Regions from separate parts of the Micromonospora sp. AB353 genome, predicted to be linked through region 1. Evidence: riboswitches for the same ligand, from Rfam matches in the RefSeq annotation. Region 1 holds a riboswitch; the other holds the start of a gene.

Region 1 (5,202 bases):
CTCGGCCACGCTCCCGTTCGCCGCGGAGTTCCGGCGGCAGGCGTCGCGCCGGCGTACCCAGCTCGCGCTGGGGTTCATGGTGCTGCTGCCGCTGATCATCCTGGTGGCGTTCCAGTTCGACGCCGGCGACGACGACGGCGGCGGGCGGGGCGAGTTCTCCAGCCTGGCCGACCTGGCCACCTCGGGCGGGCTCAACTTCACCCTGTTCTCGATCCTGGTGTCCGCGTCGTTCCTGCTGGTCGTGGTGGTGGCGCTGTTCTGCGGCGACACGGTGGCGAGCGAGGCGAGCTGGGGCAGCCTGCGCTACCTGCTGGCGGTGCCGGTGCCCCGGGCCCGGCTGCTCGCGGTGAAGCTGGTGGTCGCGCTCGCGTACTCCGGGCTGGCTCTGCTGTTGCTCGCCGGCACCGCGCTGCTCGCCGGCACGCTGCGGTACGGCTGGAAGCCGCTGAGCAGCCAGGTCTCGGCCGAGCTGGCGCCGGCCGACGGGTTGCTGCGGCTGCTCGGCGTGCTCGGCTATCTCGCGGTCGTGCTGCTGGTGGTGGCCGGGCTGGCGTTCCTGCTGTCGGTGACCACCGACGCCGCGCTAGGTGCGGTCGGCGGGGCGGTGCTGCTGTGGATCCTGTCCAGCATCCTGGACCAGATCACCGCGCTGGGCGGGCTGCGTAACCTGCTGCCGACCCACTACAGCAGCGCGTGGCTGGGGTTGCTGTCCACGCCGATGCAGACAGACGACGTGGTGAAGGGTGCGTTCTCGGCGGTCGTCTACGCCACGCTGTTCTGGGGTCTGGCCTTCTGGCGCTTCACCCGCAAGGACGTCACGAGCTGAGGTGACCGTACGGGGTCGCCGCGGGGCGGCCGGGCCCATATCATGGGAGCGTTCCCACGAGATTGTCCCGCCTGCAAAGATATCGATTAACATCAATCGATAGTCCCGCCATCCTGGACGGCGTCCGCCACCCGTACCAGGAGGTTTCCCATGATCCCGGCACAGCTGAAGGCCCCCGTGCTGTCCCTGTTCCGCATCGTCACCGGCCTGCTCTTCCTCTGCCACGGCGCCGCTTCGATATTCGGCGTCTTCGGCGGCAACCCGGCCACCGGTGGCGCCGTCCCGTTCGCCACCTGGCCCGGCTGGTGGGCGGCGCTGATCCAGCTCGTCTGCGGCGCGCTGGTGCTCGTCGGCCTGTTCACCCGGCCGGCCGCGCTGCTCGCCTCCGGCTCGATGGCGTACGCGTACTTCGTGGTGCACCAGCCGCACCACCTGATGCCGATGCAGAACGGCGGCGAGCTGGCCGCGCTCTTCTGCTGGTCGTTCCTGCTGGTCGCGGTGCTCGGCCCGGGCAACTGGGCGCTCGACGCGCTGCTGGCCCGCCGCAACGCCGTCCCGGCTGAGCCCGCCGCCACGCCGGCCTCGGTCCCGGTCTGAGCGTCCGCGCCGAACCAGATCCCGGTCGGGGCGCTCCCGTGCCGGGTTCTGGTGCTACAGCGGATTGACCGGCGGCGTCGTGGGCGGCGGTGGGGCGGCCGGCGTGGGCGTGCCGGCCGGACCGGGCTCCCGGCGCTTCCACGCGCTGACGCCCAGCCGGCCGGTGTTGCCGAGGTCGATCGGCCCGTCCAGGGCGACCGGGTACGCCGGCCGGCCGGCCACCGGCGCGACGTCGAGTTCGGTGCCGTTCGTCGCCACCACTGTCGGGTCGGTGACCAGGTTCCGCCAGATCAACGCCGCGCCGGCCCGCTCGCCGGGGGCGAGCACGATCCGGGTGGGCGGGTGGTCGAAGCCGGAGGTGATCGGCTCGGCGCCCGGGACGATCCGCACCTCGATCGGGTCGCCGTCGGCGTCCCGGAGCGTGACCGCCGGATAGCCGCGCAGCTCGTACGGCCGGTCGCCGCAGTTGAGCAGGTCCAGGCCCATCGCCCGCAGTCCCATCGCGGCGCTCACGCCCAGCTCGGTGATCGCGATGCCCTCGGGGGAGCAGGTGGCGGCGGGTGCCGGCTCGGCCGTGGGGGCGCCCGGTCGCGGCGGCACCGTGGTCAGTGGGTCGACACCGGTGAGCGGCGGGTCGGGCAGCCGCCCGTCGGCAGGCCCCTGCGCCGGGGCGCAGGCGGTCAGCAGCGCTACGCCGGTGAGGGCGCCGATCAGGCGCGCCGGTCTCCGCATCCGGCGATCATGCCACTCCGTTGCGCCGGCCGGCGGCCCACAGCGTGGGAACCCGAGGTGGCGCAGCCGTGAGCAGCGCATAGACTCGGCGGCACAACTGAATACCTCATCCAGAGGGGCTGAGGGATACGGCCCGACGACGCCCCGGCAACCACCCGCACGCTCGACGACGAGCGACAGCGGGCAGGTGCCAATTCCGTCCCCGCCGCACCCGGCGATGCGGGGAAAGATGAGAGGAACTCCTCGACATGACGTCGACGCTTCCCGTCGCCACCGGTATCGACACCACCCTCAGCCCGGCCCGCGCCCTGGTCTGCCGCGCCTGTTCGGCGCGCTACCCCCTGGCCGCCCAGCACGCCTGTTACGAGTGCTTCGGGCCGCTGGAGGTCGACTACGACACCGCCGCGCTCGCCACCGTCAGCCGGGAGCAGATCGAGGCCGGTCCGGCGAACATCTGGCGGTACGCGGCACTGCTGCCCGCCGGCCAGGACCCGGGCACCCGGGTCACGCTCGACCCGGGGCTGACCCCGCTGGTCGCCGCCCCGAACCTCGCCGCCGAGCTGGGACTCACCGCGCCGCTGTGGGTCAAGGACGACAGCGCGAACCCCACCCACTCGTTCAAGGACCGGGTCGTCTCGGTGGCGCTCACGGCCGCCAGGGCGCTCGGCTTCACCCGCTACGCCTGCGCCTCCACCGGCAACCTCGCCAACTCCGTCGCCGCGCACGCGGCCCGGGCCGGCGTGCCGTCTGTCGTCTTCATCCCCGGCGACCTGGAGCAGGGCAAGGTCGTCACCACCGCCGTCTACGGCGGCGACCTGGTCGCCATCGACGGCTCGTACGACGACGTGAACCGGCTCTGCGGCGAACTGGTCGAGACCGACGAGTTCGAGGACACCGCGTTCGTCAACGTGAACGTGCGGCCCTACTACGCCGAGGGCTCCAAGACGCTCGGCTACGAGGTGGCCGAGCAGCTCGGCTGGCGGATCCCGGCCCAGGTGGTCATCCCGATGGCCAGCGGCGAGCTGCTCACCAAGATCGACAAGGCGTTCACCGAACTGGTCGAGATCGGGCTGGTCGAGGCGCCGGCCGGTGGCTGGAAGGTGTTCGGCGCGCAGTCGGCCGGCTGCAACCCGATCGCCACCGCGCTGCACGGCGACACCGACACGATCACGCCGGTCAAGCCGGCCGGCATCGCGAAGTCGCTGAACATCGGCGACCCGGCCGCCGGGCTGTACGCGCTGGAGGCGGTGCGCCGTACCGGCGGCTGGATGGACTACGCCGACGACGACGAGATCCGCGCCGGCATCCGCCTGCTCGCCCGCACCGCAGGGGTGTTCGCCGAGACGGCCGGTGGCGTGACGGTCGCCGTGCTGCGCAAGCTGGTCGAGTCGGGCCGGCTCGACCCGTCCGCCGAGACGGTGGTGTTCAACACCGGCGAGGGCCTGAAGACGCTCGACGCGGTGGCCGCCCAGGTCGGTCCCACCCATCGCATCAAGCCCAGCCTCCGAGCCGCCCGCGACGCCGGCCTCCTGACCTGACCGCCCGGCCCCGCCGCCCCTTGCCCCGCCGCCTGTGCGGTGATCAAGGAGAAAGTGTCGCCGGACGTGCCGTTTCAGGACACGAACTCCTTGATCACCGCCGTGGGCGGAGCGGGCGGGGCAGGCAGGCCGAGTGGGGGAGGTGGGGCTCGCCCGGGTGGGGGATCGGGTGAGACCGGTGGGTAACCGGTGATGTGCGGTGAGTGCCAGAAAACCGCCCTCAAGGACTTGACGGCAGGAACCGGACGGCGCAAGATGCTTCGTGCGGGAGGGCATCCGCCGGAGACTTTTCAAGTTCTTGCGACCCAACGCCGGAGGCGTTGTGCGGACGTCCCTCCCGACCAACGTCCGAAGAGGCCAGCGGAAAACCGCTGGCCTCTTCGCTGTGTCCGGCGCACCCTCGGTGGCATGACGCTCACCGTGACGCCGTTGGATCCCGCCGACCGGCAGACGCTCGACGCGGTGTACCGGATCGCGTGCGCGGCACGAGCCGTCGACGAGCCGGATCTGCCCGACCCCTGCCGGCGGCGGTTCGAGGCGCCGCTGTGGCACCCGATGCCCGGCATCGACACGCGCTGGCTGGTGGCCCGCCTCGACGGGACGCCCGTCGGGTGGCTCCGGCTCTACCTGCACACGATCGACAACACCGAGAACGCCAGCGTCGAACTGATTGTCGACCCGGCGTACCGGCGGCAGGGCATCGGGCGCACGCTGCACGAGCACGGCGTCCGGCTGCTGCGGGAGCACGGCGGCAAACGACTCGTCGGCTCCACCGTCGCCGCGCTGCCCGGCGAGGAAGGGCGGGTCTTTCCCGGTGCCGCGTTCGCCGCCGCCACGGGCGCGATACCGGCGCTGGCCGACGTCCGCCGCCGCCTCGACGTGGCCGGGCTCGACCGCGACCGGCTCGCCGCGTCACTCGCCGAGGCCCGCACCGCGGCGACCGGCTACCTTCCGGTGCGGTGGCGCGACCACACGCCCGAGGAGTACGTCGCGGACGTCGCCTACCTGGAGGGCCGGCTGCTGCTCGACGCGCCGATGGGCGAGCTGGGCTGGGAGCCGGAGCAGATGGACGCGGCGCGGGTGCGGGACGCGGAGCGGGCGCTCGATGCCCGGGGCGTACGCCGCTACAACACCGGGGTGGTGCACGAGGCGACCGGCCGGCTGGTCGGGTGGACCCAGCTCGGCCTGGACGCGAGCAGCACCGACCATGCCTGGCAGGAGATCACCCTCGTCGACCCCGGCCACCGCGGCCACCGGCTCGGCCTGCTCTGCAAGGCCGGGAACCTGGCGTACGCGCTGGCGCACGAACCGGCGTTGCGGGCCGTCGACACCTGGAACGCGGCCGCGAACCGGCACATGATCGCGATCAACGAACGGCTCGGCTTCCGCCCGGCCGCCGGCTCGATCGACTGGCAGTTGACGACGTCCGCCAAGCGCGATCACGTGCCCTGAAGCGACCGTCCGGCGCGGCGGCTACCCAGCCGCGCGGAGCCGTGCGCTGAGCTCCGT
Region 2 (5,202 bases), on a different contig from region 1:
GCTGCCGATCCGCCTGCTGCACGACCGCGTGCTGGTGCGTACCGAGGGCGCGGAGGGGGAACGCCGCTCCACCGCCGGCATCGTGATCCCCGCGACGGCAGCCGTCGGCAAGCGGCTGGCCTGGGCCACAGCGGTCGGCGTCGGGCCGAACGTCCGCGCGATCGTGGCCGGCGACCGGGTGCTGTTCGACCCGGACGACCGCTCCGAGGTCGAGTTGCACGGGCGGGCGTACGTGCTGCTGCGCGAGCGGGATGTGCACGCCGTGGCGGCCGAGCGGGTGGAGAGCACCGCCGCCGGCTCCACCGGTCTGTACCTGTAGTCCTCCCCTCCGACGCCGCTCGCTCCGCGGCGGTGCCGTTTGCGGCGCTGCCCGGCGGGAAGCCCAGGCACCTCAGCGCGCCCTGGGGAGGGACACCATGCCGGTAGTGATCAAGAAGATCCTCGCCTGGGGATTCCTCGCGTTCCTGATCTACTTCATGGCGTTCCGGCCGGACGGTGCGGCGCAGGTGTTCAAGGGCATCGGGGCCGCGCTGATGGCCATCGCCCAGGGGCTCGGCGACTTCCTGACCGGCCTGATGAGCTGACCGGCCCCCGATCGGGTTCTCAGCGCCCGGGGTGCCAGGGCGCGCCCGGGTCGTGCCAGCCGCTCGGGCCGTGACCGCTCGGGCCGTAACCGCTCGGCGGGAAGACGGGCGGCGGGGCCAGCACCACCGGGATCGGCACCACCGGGTCGTCCGGCGCCTCCACCGGGCGCTGCGAACCGTCCGGGAACCGCAGGTGGTAGCGCTGACCGTCCCAGACCCCGACCGGCGCCTGCGGGTCACGACCGACGAAGAACGACCGGTACGCGGTGATCGCGTCCAGCAACTCCCGTTCCTCCCGCGCCGTCCGCTCCCGCTCGGCCGGCTTGTGATCGAGTCCCCGGCGCATCCCGTCACGCAGCAGCGCCAGCCGGGTCGCGGCGAACTGGTAGCCGCGCATCGCGCGTACCCCGCCCTCACCGGCGACCCGCCGGGCCCAGGTACGCGCCGCGTGCCGCCGGCCCAGGCTCCCCAGCGCCGCCACCTCGGGCGGGGTGAGCCAGCCCGCGCGGACGTAGTCAGGCAACGTGCGCTCGGTGAGCCGGCCCTCCCAGGCGCGCAGCCAGATCGCCAGCCCCACCATCGCGAAGAAGATCGGCATCATCAGGCCGATGAAGCCGTAGAGCGCGATCACCGGCTGCCCGATGGCCTGGGCGAGCGTCGGCAGCAGGTTCCAGGTGCCGTGCAGGATCATCGCCACGAGCAGCCCGGCGAGCGGCGCGAGCACCCGTACCCGCCGGTCGGCGGTACGCGCCGCGATACCGAGCCCGACGCCGGTCATCGAGGTGAACAGCGGGTGGGCGAAGCCGAACAGCAGGATCCGGCCGATGAACAGCGCGATCACCAGCTGCGTGCCGGTGGCCGGGCCGTACTGCTCCACGCCGGTGCGGTAGCCGTACCCGCCCAGGTAGAGGATGTTCTCCACCATGGCGAAGCCGACCGCGGAGAGCCCGCAGTAGACCAGGCCGTCGGTGATCCCGGAGAACTCGCGGCGCCGGAAGATCAGCAGCAGGAGCGGGCCGGCCGCCTTGGTCAGCTCCTCGATGAACGGGGCGACGAGCACCGCGGTGAGCGCGGCGGGCAGCCCCAGGTCGTCGAAGATCTGCGCGCCGGTCTGGTTGACCTTCAGCGAGATGGCGGTGGAGACGAAGGCACCCCAGGCGAAGCAGAAGACCAGGTAGGGCAGCGGCTCGGGCTCGTAGCGGTCGAGCCACAGGAGGCAGGCGACCAGCACCGGCACCGGCAGGACCGCCGCGACGGCACCCACCAGGAGTGCCTCCGCGCCCAGGCTCTCACTCAGCTGGTAGACCATGTAGAGCGCGCCGGCCGCGATCAGCAGCACCACCCCGGCCAGCACCGACGCCCGTCGCCAGCCGAACCGGCGCGACGGCATCCCGGGCGTCGGCGCACCCGCGGGCGGGGCGGCGGGCGCGTGCGGTGGCGGCGGTACTGCGCCGGGCGGGGTGTCGGCCATGCGGTCAGCGTAGTCACCCGCGACCCACTGGTCCGGTCGCATCGTCACGGCTATGCTCCCGAACAGGTCACGAGCGCCAGCGTCAAGCCCCGGCTTGCTGGCCGGCAACCCTCGTCGAGGTTCGCGGTGGGGTGCCCCGGGTGATGACCGGGCCCGGTGCCGCTCCGCGTGCCGGGCAAGCGCGGACCCCGTCCCGGCACGCCTGGGGTCCCTGTGACCCGGAGGCTCCGGCATGACCGTCACCCTCGTACCCTCGCTGCCCGTGCTGCCCGCGCCGGCCCGGCCCGACCCGCTCGGCGTGCTCGGCGTACCCGGGGAGATCAACCTGGACCACGCCGCCAGCGCGCCGTGCGCGCGGGCCGCGGCCGACGCGGTGGCCGGGCTTCTTCCCTGGTACGCGAGTGTGCACCGGGGCGCCGGCGCGCTGTCGCGGCGCTGCACGCTGGCCTACGAGCGGGCCCGGCAGACGGTAGGCGACTTCCTCGGCGCCCGCCCCGGCGACCACGTGATCTTCACCCGGAACACCACCGACGCGCTGAACCTGCTGGCCCGGGCGCTGCCCGCCGGCACCACCGTGATCACGTTCGGCGGCGAGCACCACGCCAACCTGCTGCCCTGGCCGCGCGGCTCGGTACGGCTTCCGGTGCCGGACAGTCCGGCCGGCGCAGTCCGGTCCCTCGCGGCGGCGCTCGGCGAACTGGCCCGCGACGCCCGGCCCGGCCTGCCGGTGTTGGTAGCGGTCACCGGCGCCGGCAACGTCACCGGCGAGTGCTGGCCGGTCGCCGAACTGGCCCGGGTGGCGCACCGGCACGGCGCCCGCATCCTGGTCGACGCCGCGCAGCTCGCCCCGCACGCCCCGGTCGACCTGACCGCGCTGGACGTGGACTACGTGGCAGTGTCCGGGCACAAGCTGTACGCCCCGTTCGGCGCGGGCGTGCTCGCCGGGCGGGCGGACTGGCTGGACGCGGCCCCGCCGTACCTGGCCGGAGGCGGCGCCACCAGCCACGTCGGCGCGGCGACGCACGAGGTGCGCTGGACGACCGGCCCGGCCCGGCACGAGGCCGGCACCCCGAACCTGCTCGGCGCGGTGGCACTCGCCGCGGTCTGCGAGGCGCTCGGCGCGGCCGACCGGGACGCGCTGCACGCCCGGGAACAGGCGCTGCTGGCGCGACTGCGTACCGGCCTGGCCGCGCTGCCGGACGTGGTGGAGCTGCGCATGTTCTCCCCCGAAGCGCCCCGGGTGGGCATCGTCAGCTTCGTGGTCGCCGGGCGGGACTCCGCCGAGGTGGCCGCCCACCTGGCGAGCCGGCACCGGATCGGGGTACGCGACGGGCTGTTCTGCGCCCACCCGCTGACCCGGCGCCTGCTGGCCGAGGCCGCCGCCCGTACCGGCCGCACCGACCTGCCCCCGACAGCCCTACGCGCCAGCCTGGGCCTGGGCACCACACCGAGCGAGGTAGACACCCTCCTGACGGCCCTGACCCACCTCCCCTAGCCCTCTCCCCCTCCGCACCCGCACCCACCCACCCCCCACCTCGGTCGATCATGAAGTTGACCGGCCCGGAAAACGCTTTCCCGGCAGCCAACCTCATGATCGACGCCGGACGGGTAGCCGGGCGAGGGTGGGAGGGCGGGCGGGGGTCAGCCGACGGGTGGGGCTGTGGGTGGGTGGGCGGCGGGGTTCCGGGCTGCGGGTTCGCCCTGGCGGTTCTCGCCGAACGCCTGCCGGACCAGCCGGTTCGCCTCCTCCTGCTCGATCCCGGAGGCCACCATCAGATCGCTCGCCGTGGTACGCACCTGGGCGATCACCACGCTGCCGGAGAAGCCGACCCCCTCGGCGTACGCCCGGCCGGCCTCGCTCACCGCGCGCAGCGACCGTTCCCGGGCCTCCTGCGGCTCCTGCCCGGCGGCGAACTCCTGGCGGAGCAGGCGCACCGACTCGGCCAGGTGACCGATCGCGTCCGGCATCGGCTCGGGGGCCGGTTCGTCGTCCTCGATCATGGTGACCGCGCGGCGGATCAGCGTGCCGGTGTTGCGCATGGCCCGGTCGATCGGGTCGGCCGCCTCCGCGTAGTGGGTCAGCTCGCTGCGCCGGTGCCAGCGGGCCGGGGACAGCGTGCTGGTCTCCTTCGCGCCTTCGATCGCCTCGGAGAGCGCGGCCAGTTCCTCCTTGTTCTCCCGCAGCCGGAACAGCGCCTGCTGGGCCGCGTCCCGGTCCCGGCTGCGCACCGCCTCGGCGCAGGCGTCGAGCTGGTCGGCGAGGAGGTCCAGCGCGGGCCGGGCGGCCCGGTTGATCACCCGAAGCGGGTTGAGCGGCAACAGGATGGCGGTGACCAGCAGCGCGATGCCGCCGCCGAGTAACGCGTCGATGAAGCGGGGGAACTCCAGGTTCTCGGTGGACGGGCTGAGCGTCACGATCAGCACCGCGGTGGCCGCGGCCTGGATCACGATGGCGACGCTCGCCCCGGCGAAGATGCTCAGCAGGATCGCCGAGGTCACCACGAGCGCGAGCTGCCACGCGCCGGTGCCGACGAAGTAGATCAGCGCGTCGCCGACGAGCACGCCGACCGCCACCCCGGCGATCAGTTCGACCGTACGCCTGAACCGCTGCCCGACCGAGGCGGCGAGCGTGCCGACGGCGGAGATCGGGGCGAAGACCGGCTGCGGGTTCTTCAGCAGCCGGTGTGAGACCAGGTACGCCAGGCCGGCGGCGAGGCCGGCCTGCACGGCGAGACCGAACGCGGTACGGACCCGGTGCAGCCGGTCGTGCAGCGTCGCCTTGCCCCGGTGCCGCAACTCCTCCATCGCGGAGGCGATCCGCTGCCCGTCCCGGTCCGCCAGCCCTTCGCGCAGCTTGCCACGACGCAGGAACTGCAGTCGTCCGTCCCGGGCCATGGCCGGTACTACCCGTACCGCACCGGCTGAATCCCTCCGACCGGACCGGAGTGGGGCAGACTGCACCCGATGGACGACCTGACGGCACGCTGGCGGGACGCGGCACGGGCGGCGGGCGCGACCGATCCGGCGGCTGCCGACCGGGCCGGTGCCCGGCTGCTGGCGGGCTGGCGGGAGCCGCACCGGCGCTACCACGACGAGGCGCACCTGCGGGCGGTGCTCGACGTGGTCGACACGTACGCCGGTCTGGCC

The links. Region 1 has a riboswitch for S-adenosylmethionine ahead of thrC (threonine synthase). Riboswitches for the same ligand answer to the same signal wherever they lie in the genome.
Region 2: it holds a riboswitch for S-adenosylmethionine, as region 1 does, so the genes downstream of both, ACPCK6_RS12695 (aminotransferase class V-fold PLP-dependent enzyme) here and thrC (threonine synthase) in region 1, are expected to answer to the same signal.

The regions. Positions count from the first base shown of each region.
Region 1 covers NZ_JBMVFV010000106.1:5,144-10,345, reverse strand. Annotated here, with positions in the region: gene ACPCK6_RS27070 (DUF2705 family protein) at 1-826, shown strand, start outside; gene ACPCK6_RS27065 (DoxX family protein) at 977-1,423, shown strand; gene ACPCK6_RS27060 (DUF4232 domain-containing protein) at 1,478-2,155, opposite strand; SAM riboswitch class I at 2,259-2,391, shown strand; gene thrC (threonine synthase) at 2,404-3,693, shown strand; gene ACPCK6_RS27050 (GNAT family N-acetyltransferase) at 4,102-5,145, shown strand; gene ACPCK6_RS27045 (hypothetical protein) at 5,167-5,202, opposite strand, start outside.
Region 2 covers NZ_JBMVFV010000022.1:60,227-65,428, forward strand. Annotated here, with positions in the region: gene ACPCK6_RS12680 (GroES family chaperonin) at 1-319, shown strand, start outside; gene ACPCK6_RS12685 (hypothetical protein) at 417-584, shown strand; gene ACPCK6_RS12690 (PrsW family intramembrane metalloprotease) at 604-2,097, opposite strand; SAM riboswitch class IV at 2,121-2,243, shown strand; gene ACPCK6_RS12695 (aminotransferase class V-fold PLP-dependent enzyme) at 2,288-3,550, shown strand; gene ACPCK6_RS12700 (FUSC family protein) at 3,697-4,950, opposite strand; gene ACPCK6_RS12705 (HD domain-containing protein) at 5,020-5,202, shown strand, end outside.